Regions from separate parts of the Aeribacillus sp. SP014 genome, predicted to be linked through region 3. Evidence: riboswitches for the same ligand, from Rfam matches in the RefSeq annotation. Region 3 holds a riboswitch; each other region holds the start of a gene.

Region 1 (5,715 bases), 170 kb from region 3:
ATTTTTTATGCAGCCGCACTGGGTATATGGGAAGCAATCGTCAAGCTGTTAAATATTAAGGCTGTCGTCTTTCCGGCTCCGAGCGATATTTTTCAGGCATTGTGGAACGGTTTTGCTGATCTAACTCTTGTCTATGATTTGCTGGCAAGTTTTCAGCGGCTGGCAATCGGGCTTGTGATTGCTCTTATTCTTGGAACAGTGTTAGGCGTCGTTTTTGCAAAATCGAAAGTAATTGATGATACCATTGGCTCTTTAATTTTGCCGTTGCAAAGCGTGCCGAGCATCGTTTGGCTGCCTCTAGCCATCATCTGGTTCGGTTTAAATGAAAAAGCGATCATTTTTATTGTCGTGCTCGGTGGAACGCTTGTGATGACATTGAATATGCGGACAGGGATTAAAAGCGTTCCTCCAATATATACAAATGCGGCAAGGACAATGGATTACAGCGGATTTTCTCTGTTTACACACGTGATTTTTCCAGCAGCCATCCCGCATGCAGTAACTGGTGCAAGGCTTGCTTGGGCGTTTGGGTGGAGAGGCCTGATGGGTAGCGAGCTGTTAAGCACCGGCCCGGGTTTAGGCTATACGTTAAAATTCGCATCAGATTTTGGCGATATGGCGTTAGTGATGGGCATTATATTTATCATTGCCTTAATTGGAATTTTAGTAGATTTAGTTTTTTTCAGCAGAATTGAAAAGAAAGTGATGAAAAAATGGGGATTGCTTGAACAATAAAGGAGGAAGTTGAGATTATGAAGAGAAAAGGTTTGCTGCTATCATTTATCACCTTGTTGTTAATTGGGATTTTATCTGCCTGCGGAGCCGGCGGAGGGAATGAGGCATCAGGAAAAGAGAAAAGCGGAAAAAATAAAGTAGTCATCGGCTATTTCCCAAATATTGACCATGTTCCGGCGATGATTGCGAAGGAAAAGGGCTACTATGAAGAAGCGCTAGGGGATCAGGTAGAGATTGAATATAAAACTTTTCCGGATGGCGGTGCTTTTATGACAGCGTTGAAAACCGGCGAAATTGACGCCGGGCTTGTCGGTCCAGCTCCTGTCATGAATAACTATTCTAATGGTGCAGACGTGAAAATTATTGCCGGTGCGTCATCTGGGGGTACTGTCGTCGTAGCAAGCAAAAAAAGCGGAATCGAAAGCTTAGATGATATTCATAATAAAACATTCATTACTCCTGGTGTCGGCTGCACTCACGATGTCCAATTTGAAACGTACTTGCAAGATTACGACATTGCTTCATCAAGAATCGGCGGCACATTAAAGCATACAACTGGAAACCCGGCACAATATCAAGCTTTCTTTGAATCGGGAAAAGTGGATTTAGCCGCTGTGCCTGAGCCTTGGGCTTCATTATTAATAAAAGACGGGGCGAAAGTGATTGTCGATACGAAAGATATCGCCTATGGCACAACGCTTCCGAACACTGTTTTAGTGACGAGCAACAAATTTATTAAAGAAAATAAAGATTTAGTTCAAAATATTGTCAAAGCCCACAAAAAAGCAGTCGACTTCATCAATAAAAACAAAGAGGAAGCACGCGATATTGCCATTCAATCGATTAAAGAAATAACAAATCAAGAGCTTGACCCAGAAATTATCGACAGCGCTTGGGAACGTGTCCGCTATACAACCGAAGTGGATGAAAAAGTTCTTCAAGACTTTTCTAACTCTTCTTATGACTTGAAATTTTTAAAAGAAAAACCGGATCTTAAAGGTCTTGTAGATACAAGCTTTTTGAATTAAGTAATAAACCCCCCTATACAGAAGCTTTTTGATATTATGCGGCTTCTGGATAGGGGGGTTATTTTGTTGATGTAAATTCAAGATGAAGCAGTTGTTAAAACAGGGCTTATCCCAAAAGTTGTTTATGACTATGCCTGTATATTGGGATTCTGTTGTTGTGAGAGCTTTTTATTCAAATCGCTCGAATAAGCTCCCGTTTTTTCACATTGTTTGGAGCTGTCCAGAAAGTCAAAATCCATTGAAAACGAAAGATTATAAACATTGATATATCAACATTTCTAAAACATTAAAGGGGCGTCTATAAGCCGGAAAATCGACTTATTAGACAGCGCCTATATGAATTTCAATTTCTCCATTTGGGCCGTATTTTTCAAAATCATATGTGTAAGCACGCTCTACTTAAACCAGTTTCTTCTTGCTTCCAAATCTTACTCCAAGTTTTAAAAATGCCTTGTTCGTCCGTTTTATCTACTTGAAAAACTTTATTTTCATGTTCCTCGGGATTTCAATTAAAAGCTTCCCCATTATTTTCTTCAATTGCAATGCTTAATAAATAATCTCCTCTGTAGTCGCTTTCATAATCATAATAAATTCCGTACACATTGTTTTGATGATGTTCCAGTTTTTAGAAAGCGTTTTCTCACATAATTTTGATTTGCCCCATCATTTGCTCGTCATGAAAATTATTGGTTCGTATGCTGTCGATTATATACAGCATCATAAACAGTCTTTCCTTTCCATAATATTGATAAAAAAGAGAAGGCGCATCAGTAAAGAATGTTCAGCAAATTTTCCAACGGCACGTTTATGTTCATCTTTTTTGCTTCCCAGCTTCACCTGCAAAACAAATATCGCATCTTCGTTTTCTGTTCAGCTGCTTTATGGAGTACGGGTTCGTTTGACAGAAGTTGGCGAAAAATTTATCAAATGATTAGTTTGCCAATTCAATCGTTTCATTCACTGTTTATTAAATACTCTTAAAATTTTCCAATTCCTCTAAAGAAGATCACCTCGTTCACAATTTTTCTCCAAATACGACAGCTTCCGAATTGAATATTTATATTTTAAAATCTATTAAAATTTGGGAAGCCTCAGGGGAAAATAAAACCACTTCATTGAAATGATGGAGGATCAAAGGTGATCCATACAAAAAAATTTCCCTTTTGGCTTTCGCAAAAAAACATTTCAAGAATCGACGGATTATTTAAAGAAAGTTCTTATTCTTCTTTAGTTTTACTGAAAATAAATCAAAGTTATCGGAATTGTTGGCAGGAAACGTCTTGAATTTTTTTTAAAACTGAGGTAAAGTTATACCTATCAAAAGTTCATATCGGAATTCTTATCGAGAGAGGCGGAGGGAACTGGCCCGAAGAAGTCTCAGCAACCGGTACAAGGACGGCGGCATGATAACCTTTGTACCAAGGTGCTAAATCCAGCAAGCATTTTGCCGTAAGATATGCTTGGAAGATAAGAAGGAGCCAAACAATAAACGCCTTCTTCTTATGAAGAGGGCGTTTTATTTTTAAAGCCTCCTCTACAGGCAATGAAAGCAGCACATTTTTACTAACTAAAAAAGGAGGAAAGTCAAAGATGAATATTGAAACAGTTTTGGCCCAATTAGGAAATCGAAGTGAAGCTCTTACAGGAACAGTAAGCGCCCCCATTTATTTGTCCACAGCCTACCGGCATAAAGGAATAGGTGAATCAACAGGTTATGATTACACTCGGACAAAAAATCCAACGAGAGAGCTTGTCGAGGACGCCATAGCCAAATTGGAGGGAGCCGATCAAGGATTTGCATTTTCTTCCGGAATGGCAGCGATTCAGACGATTATGGCTTTATTTAAAAGTGGAGATGAACTGATCGTTTCAAAAGATTTATATGGCGGGACATACCGCTTGTTTGAAGAAGAGTGGCGCAAATACGGTCTTTCCTTCCACTATGACGATTTTACGTCTCGCGAATATACGGAATCATTAATAAACGAAAATACTAAAGCGATTTTTCTAGAAACGCCCACTAATCCGCTTATGCAGGAAACATCGATTTCCTCGTTGGCGGAATTGGCCCGGAAGCACAATTTGCTGCTGATCGTTGACAATACGTTCTACACACCTGTTTTGCAGCGTCCGATTGAAGAAGGAGCGCATATCGTGATTCACAGCGCAACGAAATATTTAGGCGGTCACAACGATGTCCTTGCCGGCCTGGTCTGTGCAAAAGGGAAAGAAATTTGCGAAAAATTAGCCATGCATCAAAATGCAATTGGTGCGGTATTATCTCCTTTTGATTCGTGGCTGCTGCTTAGAGGAATGAAAACTTTATCATTGAGAATGGCCAAACATCAGGAAAATGCAAGGGAGCTGGCGGCATATTTAAAAGAGCTTCCTGAAATTGATGATGTATTATATCCTGGCAGAGGCGGAATGCTTTCCTTCCGTGTGAAAAAAGAAGAATGGGTCAACCCGTTTTTGCAGAATCTGAAATTAATCTGTTTTGCGGAAAGCCTTGGAGGGGTAGAAAGCTTTATAACGTATCCAGCTACCCAAACACATGCGGACATTCCGGAAGAAATCCGAATTCAAAACGGTGTATGTAACCGGCTTCTCCGTTTTTCTGTAGGGATTGAAAGCGTGGAGGATTTGAAGGAAGATCTCAAGCAGGCATTGCAAGCAGCTGCGAAAGGGGATTTACTAAATGCATGACCAATGGAGCTTTCAAACAAAATTGATTCATAATAAACATAAGGTTGACCCGACAACTGGTGCTGTCAGCGTGGCGATTCAGCAAGCGTCAACGTTTCATCAGCAAACATTGGATGAATCTCCTGAATTTGACTACAGCCGTTCAGGAAATCCAACACGAAAAGCGTTGGAAGAGGCGATTGCCGAACTGGAAGGCGGAGTGAGAGGCTTTGCGTTTGCTTCTGGGATGGCCGCTATATCAACAGCTTTTCTTTTACTTTCTTCCGGTGATCATGTTTTGGTCACAGAAGATGTGTACGGCGGAACATACCGGATCGTTGCCGATGTTTTATCGCGCTTTGGCATTGAATATACGTTTGTCGATATGACGGACCTTGATGCCGTAAAAGCAAATATACGTCCGAACACAAAAGTGATTTACATTGAAACGCCCTCGAATCCGCTGTTAAAAGTGACGGACATTCGAGCAATTGTGCAGCTTGCAAAAGAAAACGGCTGTTTAACATTTGTTGATAATACATTTATGACTCCGGCTTTGCAAAGGCCTCTCGATTTAGGGGCCGATATTGTTTTACATAGTGCAACAAAATTTTTGGCAGGTCATAGCGACTGTTTGGCAGGATTGGCAGTTGTGAAAGATGAAAAGCTTGGCGAAGAGCTTTACAAACTTCAAAATGCCTTCGGCGCTGTTCTCGGCCCGCATGATTGCTGGCTTGTATTAAGAGGGTTAAAAACACTTCATGTGCGGCTGGATCAATCCGTCAAAACAGCTTCTCAATTAGCAGAATTTTTGAAAAAGCACCCTGCCATTAAAAAAGTGTACTATCCAGGTCTTCACGATCACCCAGGGTCAGATATTCATTTGCGGCAAAGTGTCAACGGTGGAGCGGTTTTATCGTTTGAACTAGAAGATGAAAAAGCGGTCAAGATTCTTGCTGATCATGTTCAGCTGCCTGTTTTCGCAGTCAGCCTTGGTGCAGTTGAATCGATCTTGTCGTATCCAGCTAAAATGTCCCATGCCGCGATGCCGAAAGAAGAACGGATCAAAAGAGGGATAACCGATGGTCTTCTTCGATTAAGCGTAGGGCTAGAAAATTTTGAAGACTTAAAAAATGATTTGGAGTCTGGTCTTTCTACTGTTTTGGCCTATCAATAAATTTTTTCTTACCTTAATAGAAGACAGGGAGATGTCGAATACCGACAATTCCTGTCTTTTTTTTATGTTGATAATCTAGCTGACATATTA
Region 2 (5,715 bases), 100 kb from region 3:
ATTAGCAAAACAAGGACTTGATTTAGAACAAATGGCAAATGCAGTAAAAGAGTATTGCAGTCATATGGAGCACATTTTTACAGTTGATCGCCTGGAATATTTGGCTCGCGGCGGGAGAATCAGCAAAACATCTGCGTTTGTTGGCGGACTGCTAAATATCAAGCCGCTTTTGCATGTCGAAGAAGGAAAGCTGATCCCGCTGGAAAAAATCCGCGGGAAAAAGAAGCTTTACCGGAGAATTCTTGAGCTGATGGAAGAGCGTGGAGACGGATTGAGTGAACAGACAATCGCCATCAGCCATGGTGATGATGAAGAAGCAGCTCTCGAATTAAAACAATTAATTGAAGAAACGTTTCATCCAAAAGAAATTATCATCCATACGATCGGTGCTGTCATTGGTGCACACTCTGGCCCCGGCACCCTTGCTGTATTTTTTCTAAATAAACATATTCAAGAAGCTTCATGGAAATCATAAGTATATAACAGTATTGAAAGGAGCTTCCTGAATGTCCAAAACAAGCGATAATGATAAAAAAGCTGTAGACAACAATGCAAAACGACACGAAAAAAATCTATTGAAGGAAAAAAATCGAGAGCTTGGAAAACGGCAATACTCAAAGAAAACGGATCATTTATAATGCCCGCCTGTCGGGCTTTTTCTTTTTTTGAAATATCTCTAAAGGCGAGTCTTCCACTTCTTCTATCCAGACGTTCTGAAAGAAAAAGACGCTTTCTTATCTTACAGTATGCATCTTTTCTCTAGCTTTTGTTTTCATTTTTGTCTAATAAAACATGGGCGGGGCAATAACTTTCAATTTGATTAGACCATTCATTTCATTAAAAAACAGAGAAATCCAGAACGTTTCCATATTCGAAAGCGGAGGTCATTTTTTTATATGTAAGAGGAAATGACAAACATGTGGGAATCTATCCTTTATTAATGTAAGATATTGTAAAATAAGTATACAAGAGGTGGCACAATGAAGAAACATGAAATTTCCGTGTATCTTACAAAAGAGATGGAGCCGGAATATGTCATTTCCCTTGTCCATGAAGCGATTAAATTTAACAGCTACATTTTATTCCAAACAAAAAAGCTCCAATTAAATGCGAAAAGCGTTTTAAGCATGCTCGGTTTTTCCGCCTTTTTAGAAGGTCATGTAGTCATCAGCGCTGAAGGAGAAGATTCGCTCGAAGCAGTAAAAAACTTACAAGACTTTCTTTCCCCTAAATGTTCTAAAGCGACATCTTTAGCTTAATTGCATTTAAGCAGATATTAATTTCCTTGCCGTTGCTTTAAGTAACGGTTTTTTCATTTAATTTGCGAGGAACCCCTAAAAGAGTTGTTCAACTGAACGACATTCACTATAATGAATGTAAATAACGTTATTGGAGGTAAAAAGTTGGCTAAGGAGAATTCATTTGACATCGTCTCAAAAGTGGATATTGCCGAAGTGAACAATTCCATTCAAATGGCGAAAAAAGAAATTGTAAACAGATATGATTTCAAAGGATCTAAAAGCGATATATCCCTAGAAAAAGATGAGCTTGTGCTAATCTCTGACGATGAATATAAGCTGAATCAACTAAAAGATGTATTAGTAAGCAAAATGATTAAACGCGGTGTCGCAACCAAGAATATTCAGTACGGGAAAATCGAAAAGGCTTCAGGAGGCACTGTCAGACAAAGAGCCAAACTTGTCAACGGAATTGACAAAGAAAACGGGAAAAAGATCAATGCGCTGATCAAAAATACCGGGCTAAAAGTAAAAAGCCAAATTCAAGACGACCAAGTCCGGGTAAGCGGCAAAAGCAAGGACGATTTGCAAAAAGTGATTGCAGCTGTGAAAAGCGCCGACTTGCCGATCGACGTACAATTTATTAATTTTCGCTAGCTTTGCCCTGTTCACAAAATTGAAATTTTATATTGATTATTTTGATAAAATTCGTTAAATTAGGATTAATCCGTTGTTTTAAAATTTCATACGGTAAAGCGTTCTTATCAAGAGAAGCGGAGGGACTGGCCCGATGAACCTTCAGCAACCGGATTACCCAAAAACTTTGGGTACCAAGGTGCTAAATCCAGCGATGCGTAAATTTGCGCTCGGAAGATAAGAAGAAGGGGAAAATGTTCAAGAAAAAGTCTTCTTCTTAGAAGGCTTTTCTTTTTTATATAGGTGTTCGCCTCCTTGCAGGCGCCTATTTCATTTGATTGGAGGACTTTTTATGGGGCTTTTACAAGATTTACAGAATCATATATTAATTGCCGACGGAGCAATGGGGACTCTACTATACTCATTCGGAATAGACAGATGCTTTGATGAGCTAAACGTTTCAAAACCGGAAGAAATAGAACGGATTCATTCAGCCTATTTAGACGCAGGCGCAACTGTTATTCAAACAAATACATACGGCGCCAATCGCATAAAGCTTGCCAGATATGGGCTGGAAGATGATATAAAGATCATCAACCAAAAAGGGGTTGAACTTGCAAAGAGGGCGTTACAAAAAGCGGAAAACAAAGGGTATGTCATCGGAACAATCGGCGGCATCCGTTCGTTTCAAAAAAGCGCCTTCACGCTATCTGACATTGCCGAAAATTTTCGTGAGCAGCTTCATGTCCTTTTATCCGAAAACGTAGATGGCATTATTTTAGAAACCTATTACGACTTGGAAGAACTGAAAACCGTTTTGCAAATAGCTAGAAAAGAAACGGATTTGCCCATTATCACAAATGTTTCTTTGCACGAACAAGGCGTCTTTCAAAATGGAACAAGATTGGCAGACGGTTTGAAAATGCTTGAAGAACTTGGTGCAGATATTGTCGGCCTCAATTGCCGTTTAGGCCCTTATCATATGCTGCAATCTCTGGAAGAAGTGCCGCTGTTTGAACATGCCTTTTTATCCGCTTTTCCAAACGGCAGCCTGCCAAGGTATGAAAACGGAAGATTAGTTTATGAATCAGATGAACACTATTTTTATGAAGCGGCTCTTCAATTCCGAAAACAAGGTGTCCGGCTTCTCGGCGGATGCTGCGGAACCGCGCCGAAACATATTCGGGCAATGGCTGAAGCTGTATCAAACCTCCCTCCTGTCACAGAGAAAGAAGTAAAAGAACGAAATGTTCCAATTCATGTTTTACCTATGAAAGAAAGTCAAGAAACTCCTCTCCCAGATATTGCAAAAAACAGACGCTCAGTGATTGTAGAATTGGACCCGCCGAAAACGCTCGGCTTGGAAAAATTTTTAACAGGAGCAAAAGCGTTGAAAAAAGCGGGGATTGATGCAATTACGCTTGCGGATAATTCCCTTGCTACACCAAGAATCAGCAATGTTGCTTGCGCAAATATTGTGAAAAGCCGTTTCCAGCTTCGCCCGCTCGTTCATTTAACATGTCGTGACAGAAATTTAATCGGCATTCAATCCCATTTAATGGGGCTGCATACGCTTGGCCTGCACGATATTTTAGCGGTCACCGGCGACCCGTCCAAAATCGGTGATTTTCCGGGTGCAACCTCTGTCTATGATTTATCATCGTTTGATTTAATCAGCTTAATTAAGCAATTTAATGAAGGTTTGTCATACTCCGGAAAATCACTTGGTCAAAAAACAAACTTTACTGTAGCCGCCGCCTTCAATCCGAACGTAAGACATCTTGATCGCGCAGTTCAGAGACTTGAGAAAAAAATCAGCTGCGGAGCCGATTATTTTATTACGCAGCCGCTCTACTCGGAGAAGCTGATCGAAGAAGTATATGAAGCAACAAAACATCTGAATGTTCCGATATATCTCGGGATTATGCCGTTAATAAGCAGCCGCAATGCTGAATTTATTCATAACGAAGTGCCAGGCATTAAATTGTCCGATTCGATTCGCGAACAGATGCAAAAAGCAGGCAATGATAAAGAAAAGGGGAAACGAGAAGGACTTGCCATTGCAAAATCGCTTATTGACGCAGCATTTGACCTGTTTAACGGCATTTACTTAATCACTCCGTTTTTGCATTATGAGATGACAGTCGAGCTGACGGAATACATTCATGAAAAAGAAAAGGCAAAACGAGAAAGGAAGATTTCCCATGTATAACATAAAGGAACAGCTGGAGAAAAAAATTTTAATACTAGACGGAGCCATGGGAACAATGATTCAAGCTGCAGAATTATCTGCGAAAGATTTTGGCGGTGAAGAATATGAAGGATGCAACGAATATTTAAACATCACTTCCCCTGAAACGATTGTCCGTATTCATGAAGCGTACCTTGAAGCAGGCGCTGATATTATCGAGACAAATACGTTTGGCGGTACAAGCATCGTCCTCGAGGAATATAACTTGGGGCACCTTGCTTTTGAAATAAATAAAAAAGCAGCGGAGATTGCAAAGCGCGCTGCAGAAAAATATTCAACACCGGATTGGCCTCGTTTTGTGGCAGGATCAATGGGGCCAACGACTAAAACGCTCTCCGTTACAGGCGGCGTCACATTCCAACAATTGGCAGAAGCTTATCAAGTTCAAGCGGAAGGACTGTTAGAGGGGGGCGTTGATGTACTTCTCCTTGAGACAAGCCAAGATATGCTCAATGTAAAAGCAGGTTACTTAGGAATTCAACGAGCTTTTCAAAAGCTCAAGAAAGAAGTGCCGATCATTCTGTCCGGAACGATAGAACCGATGGGAACAACTCTTGCCGGTCAAGATATTGAAGCGTTTTACATTTCAGCTGAACATATGAATCCAATTGCCGTCGGCTTAAACTGTGCGACAGGTCCTGAATTCATGACCGATCACATCCGCACATTGTCTGAAATCGCCAATACCGCTGTCAGCTGTTATCCGAATGCCGGACTGCCTGATGAAGAAGGTCGCTACCATGAATCACCGGAATCTTTAGCAAAAAAAATCAGAGGGTTTGCAGAAAGAGGCTGGCTTAATATGGTCGGCGGCTGCTGCGGAACAACTCCCGAACATATTCGCGCAATAAGGGAGGCAATGGAAGGCTTAAAACCGCGAAAAATCGTCAAAAAGCAAAATCAACATACGGTATCAGGCATCGAGCCCCTTCGCTATGATGAATCAATGCGCCCGCTGTTTGTCGGTGAACGCACAAACGTCATCGGTTCGCGTAAATTCAAGCGTCTCATTGCGGAAGGAAAATTTGAAGAAGCAGCGGAGATCGCCCGCGCTCAAGTGAAAAACGGCGCCCACGTCATCGATGTCTGTCTCGCAGATCCGGACCGAAACGAGCTTGAAGATATGGAAAACTTCATCCGCGAGGTTGTAAAAAAAGTAAAAGCGCCGCTTGTCATTGACTCAACCGACGCCAATGTCATCAGAAAAGCGCTCGAATACTCACAAGGGAAAGCGATCATCAACTCGATCAATTTAGAGGACGGCTTAGAACGGTTTGAAGAAGTTCTCCCGCTTGTGAAACAATTCGGTGCAGCTGTTGTCGTCGGAACAATCGATGAAGACGGAATGGCTCTGACTGCGGAGCGAAAGCTGGAGATTGCCAAGCGGTCTTATGACATTTTAGTCAATCAACACGGTATAAGTCCAAGCGACATTATTTTTGACCCACTCGTCTTCCCTGTCGGCACAGGTGATGAGCAATATATCGGATCTGCCCAAGAAACGATCGAAGGGATCCGTTTAATTAAAGAACATCTTCCCGGCTGTTTAACTATTCTCGGGATCAGCAATGTTTCTTTCGGGCTTCCGCC
Region 3 (5,715 bases):
CAGCTGGATCTGCTTTAAAGGAAGGAGCGGAAACAATCGTAAACGGATTTTTATGCTCCTTTAAATCGTCTTGGCTTTTCGGACGGATAAACAGTTGGCGAGCAAATAAATTTTGCCACGCCAATTCATTGACCACTTGAATTGGAAGACGATATTTTTTGTCAGCTCCGGCAAATCCGTTAAAAACATAAATTTCATCTCTATTTTTTAAATATTGTATGACTTTTAAGTACAGTTTTTCAAAAACTTCTGATGAAATTGGCTTGTTGACGGGTCCCCAATCAATTAAATGCTTGACAGAATCTTCTTCAACGATGAATTTATCTTCTGGTGACCGGCCGGTATATTTGCCTGTTGTAACCGAAACTGCACCTGTATTTGTTAAAAAGCCTTCTTTCCTAGCTAAAACTTTTTCTACAAGCCGTGCGACTGGTAAATTATGATATGCATTTGGTCCGCTGATCAACGAAGCTAATTCATTTGATACATCTACAATATTCATATACATACCATCCTTTTTTTGCATATTTGAAATGGTTTTATAGAAATAGTATAACACATTCACGAAAATAATCCATCCTATTTATCGATTTCTGAAAATAATGTTTTTACTATATATTTTGCCTTCATTTTTGGGCATCATACGAATCATGATTGATCAGCTGATACTGAAATAATGGATATCAGATGATTTGGAAAATTACAGAGAAGCTTTATTTATTGTTGACAAGTACTTTTTTGCTCCTGTATGATATACATTTGAACGGATACTCTTATCCCGAGTTGGCGGAGGGACAGGCCCTATGAAGCCCAGCAACCGGCTCGTTGAAAGAAGACAGTAGAATATGGCTTTCAAAATCCCGGTATTCTATGGACATACAACATGATGCGAAAGAATTCCATATTCATAGACGAGCAATGGTGCTAACCTGATGCAAGGTTATATCCTTGAACGATAAGAGTGAAAGGCAATGATGTTTATAACAACCTTTCCTCTGGCAGGGAAGGTTTTTTCTATGTATAAGAGAAATCTCGTTTAGCCAAGTTTTTCTTATCGTACGCAATTTTGATATGTTTACAACAGTGGTGAGGGAATGAGTTCCGTGTCAATGTCAAGGAGTGTAGCACTCCATAAACATCATTTTAAGTTTGAGGAGGAAGCAGTAAATGACAAAAAAGCGCCGTCTGTTTACATCTGAATCCGTAACGGAAGGGCATCCGGACAAAATTTGCGACCAAATTTCAGATGCGATTTTAGATGCCATTTTAGAAAAAGATCCGAACGCACGTGTAGCTTGCGAAACATCTGTCACCACCGGACTTGTATTAGTCAGTGGAGAAATTACGACAAGCACGTATGTGGATATACCAAAAATTGTGCGAGAAACGGTCAAAGAGATCGGCTATACGAGAGCTAAATACGGTTTTGATGCTGAAACTTGTGCTGTTTTAACATCAATTGATGAGCAATCACCCGATATTGCTGCAGGGGTGGATAAAGCTTTAGAAGCGCGAGAAGGACAAATGACTGATGAAGAAATTGAAGCGATTGGCGCTGGAGATCAAGGGTTAATGTTCGGTTTTGCATGCAATGAAACGAAGGAATTAATGCCTCTCCCGATTTCCATTGCCCATAAGCTTTCACGCCGGCTTACAGAAGTTAGAAAAAGCGAAGAAATTCCTTATTTGCGTCCGGACGGAAAGACGCAAGTTACGGTAGAATATGATGAAAATGAACAGCCGGTTAGAATTGACACAATTGTCATATCGACTCAACACCATCCGGAGGCAACTTTAGAACAAATTAAGCAGGATATTAAAGAAAAAGTAATTGATCCGGTTGTGCCAAAAGAACTGATCGATGAAGAAACAAAATATTTCATCAACCCTACCGGACGTTTCGTTATTGGCGGACCACAAGGAGATGCAGGATTAACGGGACGAAAAATCATTGTCGATACTTACGGAGGCTATGCGCGCCATGGCGGAGGAGCTTTCTCAGGAAAAGATCCGACGAAGGTAGACCGATCTGCAGCTTATGCGGCTCGTTATGTAGCGAAAAATATTGTCGCAGCCGGACTTGCAGACAAATGCGAGGTTCAGCTGGCCTATGCAATTGGTGTGGCGAAACCTGTCTCTATTTCTGTTGATACGTTCGGTACTGGCAAAGTAAGCGAAGATGTTTTAGTTGAATTAATTCGCAATAACTTTGATTTGCGCCCAGCTGGCATTATAAAAATGCTTGACTTGCGCCGCCCGATTTACAAACAGACAGCTGCTTACGGTCATTTCGGACGCAACGATCTAGATTTGCCATGGGAACGCACAGATAAAGCGGAAGCTTTGCGCGAACAGGCTCATCAATATTTGTAAAATAAAAAAGGTGTCCAATGCGATGCATGCATTAGACACCTTTTTGCTTTTATGGTCCGAATGCGACAAAACAGATGGTGCCTGCTGAAGCTCCTAGAACTATTCCCGCCAGCACATCTGAAGGGTAGTGTAGGCCAAGAAAAATTCTTGATAGTGCCACACTGAATGCGAGAGGAAGCAAAATCCATGTTAAGGCTGGAAAAAAGAGCAAAAATGGTGTTGCCACTGAAAATACAGCTGTCGTATGTCCAGAAGGAAATGAATGGTCAGTTAACGGATTTTCTAACACTTTTGTTTCAAATAATGTAAGATAAGGCCGTCTGCGTGGATAAATTCTTTTCACAATGAAAACCGGAATATGACTGAAAAAAAGTGCAGCTGAACTTGCCAAGGCAACAGTTTTTACAGGTTCATTAAAAAATAACATCAGCATTAAACATGTTGCAATTGAAAAAACAGCCCCTCCTAAATGAGTAATATACCGAAAATAAACATTCAGTCCTTTTCGTTCAAAATGCGAATTAATCAGTTTGAACAACTTGCACTCAAATTGGTAAAGCTGATTCAGCAGTCTGCCCATGTTAAAGTTCCTCTTTTCAAAAAGCAAAAATTCTTAAAAAAATTTTCTCTCATATTTATGTAAACTTCAACAAATCTAATAAAAATTTTACAAAATTTTAAAAATACATGAAGCTGCCCGGTAAAGAATGACATTTGAAAGAGAAAGTTTTAAAATGTTTTTATAAGCAATTTATATGTTGTTCATACGAGCAATATTTTTATAATATTGAGCTTTTTCGATATACTCGCGACGGATGCGTTCCATATCTTGAAGATCTTCTTCTGTTAATTCTCTAATCACTTTGGCGGGTCTTCCGAATGCTAAAGTTTTCTCAGGTATCTTTTTGCCTGGCGGGACAAGACTGCCTGCACCGATAAAAGCGCCTTTTCCGATTTCTGCTCCATCCAGAATAATCGAACCCATTCCAATTAGAGCTCCTTTCCGCACAATCGCACTATGGAGCAGAACTTGATGGCCGACGGTTACATCATCTTCAATAATTAACGGTTTATTTGGGCTCTGGTGCAGACAGCATTGGTCTTGAATATTGACCCGATTTCCAATAATAGTTGGGGCAACGTCACCGCGAATAACCGTCTGAAACCAAATGCTTGATTCATCTCCTATTTGAACATCGCCGGTGATTGTGACAAAATCAGCTATATAAGCCGAATCGCTAATTATAGGTTTTTTGTCTTTATATGGATAAATAACCATGGGAACCATCCTTTTCTTTTTTTCATATTATAACAAATTTTCCGTCATGTTCGGAAAGGAGTTAACTTATGTGGAAATGGGTAAGTTCTAGTCCTAAAGCTGCGATTGTCATCATTCATGGAGCTGGAGAACATCATGGACGTTACAAATGGCTGATAAAAAAGTGGCAAACAAACGGGTACCATGTTGTCATGGGGGATTTGCCAGGACAAGGAAATTCATCCTCCAGACGGGGACATGTCCAATCGTTTGATGAATATATTGATGAAGTTGACCGTTGGATCAGGGAGGCTCAATCTTTCCAATTGCCGCTTTTTTTGCTGGGGCATAGCATGGGCGGTTTAATAGCCATACGTACGCTGCAGAGAAATAAAATTCCGTTAAACGGGGTCATTTTATCTTCGCCATGTTTAGGAATTTTGCAAAAACCGAGTAAAGCGCTCGATCTTTTGGCAAAAGGATTAAATATTTTCGCGCCTAGGGTACGCTTTGATTCCGGTTTGACAGTTGAGATGGCAACGAGAAATAAGGAAATTCAAGACATAAACAGAAACGACTCCCTTTACGTAAGAAAAGTTTCTGTGCGCTGGTACAGAGAGCTTCTTCATGCTATTGAACTAGCATTTCAGCAGCTTCCGCAGTTTCCAGATGTCCCTCTTTTCGTCATGCAGGGAGGAGAAGACAAAATTGTTGATAAATCAGCAGTTCAAAAATGGTATAGTCAGTTGAATCTCACGGAAAAGAGCTATAAAGAATGGGAAGGACTATATCACGAAATTTTTAATGAACCGGAAAGAGAACTTGTTTTTCAAGATGCGTTGAGATTTACAGAAAGCCATTTAACATAAACACTGGAATTTTACAATGAAGAGGTGAGTTGATCTTTGAGTATACCTGAACACCCTATCAGCCTTATGTCAAGAGTTTATAGGGAAATTCTTCCGACCGTCCATTATTACTTAGATGGGTGGAAAAAAAAGGCTGAGGAAATACCGAATCCTGAATTGAGAAAGCAGGCGCTTGCAAGCATAAATACGAAAGCATTTCATTGCGAAGGAGGAAGCATTTTAGCGCTTTTGTCGAACTCTCATATAGAGGAATGCATAGAGTTTATCGTTGCTTATCAAACGATTAGCGATTACTTGGATAATTTATGCGACAGAAGCACTTCTTTTGATCCGGAAGATTTCCGCATGCTGCACCAATCAATGAAGGATGCGCTGTCGATTCATGCAGAATTAAAAAATTACTACCAATTTCGTGAGGACCAAGATGATGGCGGATATTTAAAAGAGCTTGTCATGACATGCCAAAGAATGCTGAGCCAATTGGAGAACTATCCGGTTATAGCTGGCTATTTGATGGAGCTTTGCGAATATTATTGTGAACTGCAAGTACATAAGCATGTAATAGAAGAGGAAAGAGTGCCAAGGCTAGTACAGTGGTTCGAACAATATAAATCTTCCCTCCCGGATATGCGGTGGTATGAATTTTCTGCCTGCGCTGGATCGACATTGGGCATTTTTTGTTTAGTCGCCTATGCATTTCAGCCCAGCTTTAACGAAGCGATTGCCAAAAAAATTAAAGACGGTTACTTTCCATATGTGCAAGGGCTTCATATTTTATTGGATTACTTTATTGATCAAGAGGAGGATCAATTGGAGGGCGATTTAAATTTTTGCAGTTTTTATGAAAGCACATCAGAAATGATGGAACGATTAGCTCATTTTGTACATGAAGCGGACAAAAATTTAAAAGGTATTCCGAACGAAAATTTTCATAAATTAATTAACCGCGGATTGCTCGGCATTTATTTATCTGATGACAAAGTATTAGTACATAAAGATTTAGGAAAGCTGGCTAAAAAATTAATAAAAAAAGGAGGAACAACCTCCGTTTTCTTTTATGTGAATGCTAGGGCATATCGAACGTTCCGAAAATGGAATTTGATTAAATCTTCTTGATGGATAAAGCTAGCCGGGATATTATTCCCGGCTATTTTGCTTTTTCGATTGCTACAATAAACGGAGGGGAATTTTTTTGGTTTAAAAACCGGTATTCAA

The links. A riboswitch is a leader RNA that binds a small molecule or an ion and turns the genes downstream of it on or off. The one in region 3 is predicted to bind S-adenosylmethionine.
Region 1: another riboswitch for S-adenosylmethionine. It lies ahead of ACVIJU_RS15635 (methionine biosynthesis PLP-dependent protein); the one in region 3 lies ahead of metK (methionine adenosyltransferase).
Region 2: another riboswitch for S-adenosylmethionine. It lies ahead of ACVIJU_RS15985 (bifunctional homocysteine S-methyltransferase/methylenetetrahydrofolate reductase); the one in region 3 lies ahead of metK (methionine adenosyltransferase).

Annotation. Positions count from the first base shown of each region.
Region 1 covers NZ_JBSRXI010000001.1:3,191,762-3,197,476, reverse strand. Annotated here, with positions in the region: gene ACVIJU_RS15645 (ABC transporter permease) at 1-735, shown strand, start outside; gene ACVIJU_RS15640 (aliphatic sulfonate ABC transporter substrate-binding protein) at 753-1,763, shown strand; SAM riboswitch class I at 3,100-3,237, shown strand; gene ACVIJU_RS15635 (methionine biosynthesis PLP-dependent protein) at 3,354-4,469, shown strand; gene metC (cystathionine beta-lyase) at 4,462-5,625, shown strand.
Region 2 covers NZ_JBSRXI010000001.1:3,257,767-3,263,481, forward strand. Annotated here, with positions in the region: gene ACVIJU_RS15965 (DegV family protein) at 1-475, shown strand, start outside; gene ACVIJU_RS15970 (DUF3941 domain-containing protein) at 507-638, shown strand; gene ACVIJU_RS15975 (HPr family phosphocarrier protein) at 981-1,259, shown strand; gene ACVIJU_RS15980 (YajQ family cyclic di-GMP-binding protein) at 1,404-1,895, shown strand; SAM riboswitch class I at 1,997-2,118, shown strand; gene ACVIJU_RS15985 (bifunctional homocysteine S-methyltransferase/methylenetetrahydrofolate reductase) at 2,227-4,086, shown strand; gene metH (methionine synthase) at 4,079-5,715, shown strand, end outside.
Region 3 covers NZ_JBSRXI010000001.1:3,358,696-3,364,410, reverse strand. Annotated here, with positions in the region: gene pckA (phosphoenolpyruvate carboxykinase (ATP)) at 1-502, opposite strand, end outside; SAM riboswitch class I at 771-962, shown strand; gene metK (methionine adenosyltransferase) at 1,168-2,373, shown strand; gene ACVIJU_RS16435 (phosphatase PAP2 family protein) at 2,423-2,953, opposite strand; gene ACVIJU_RS16430 (gamma carbonic anhydrase) at 3,125-3,652, opposite strand; gene ACVIJU_RS16425 (alpha/beta hydrolase) at 3,721-4,500, shown strand; gene ACVIJU_RS16420 (tetraprenyl-beta-curcumene synthase family protein) at 4,537-5,616, shown strand; gene ACVIJU_RS16415 (class I SAM-dependent methyltransferase) at 5,648-5,715, opposite strand, start outside.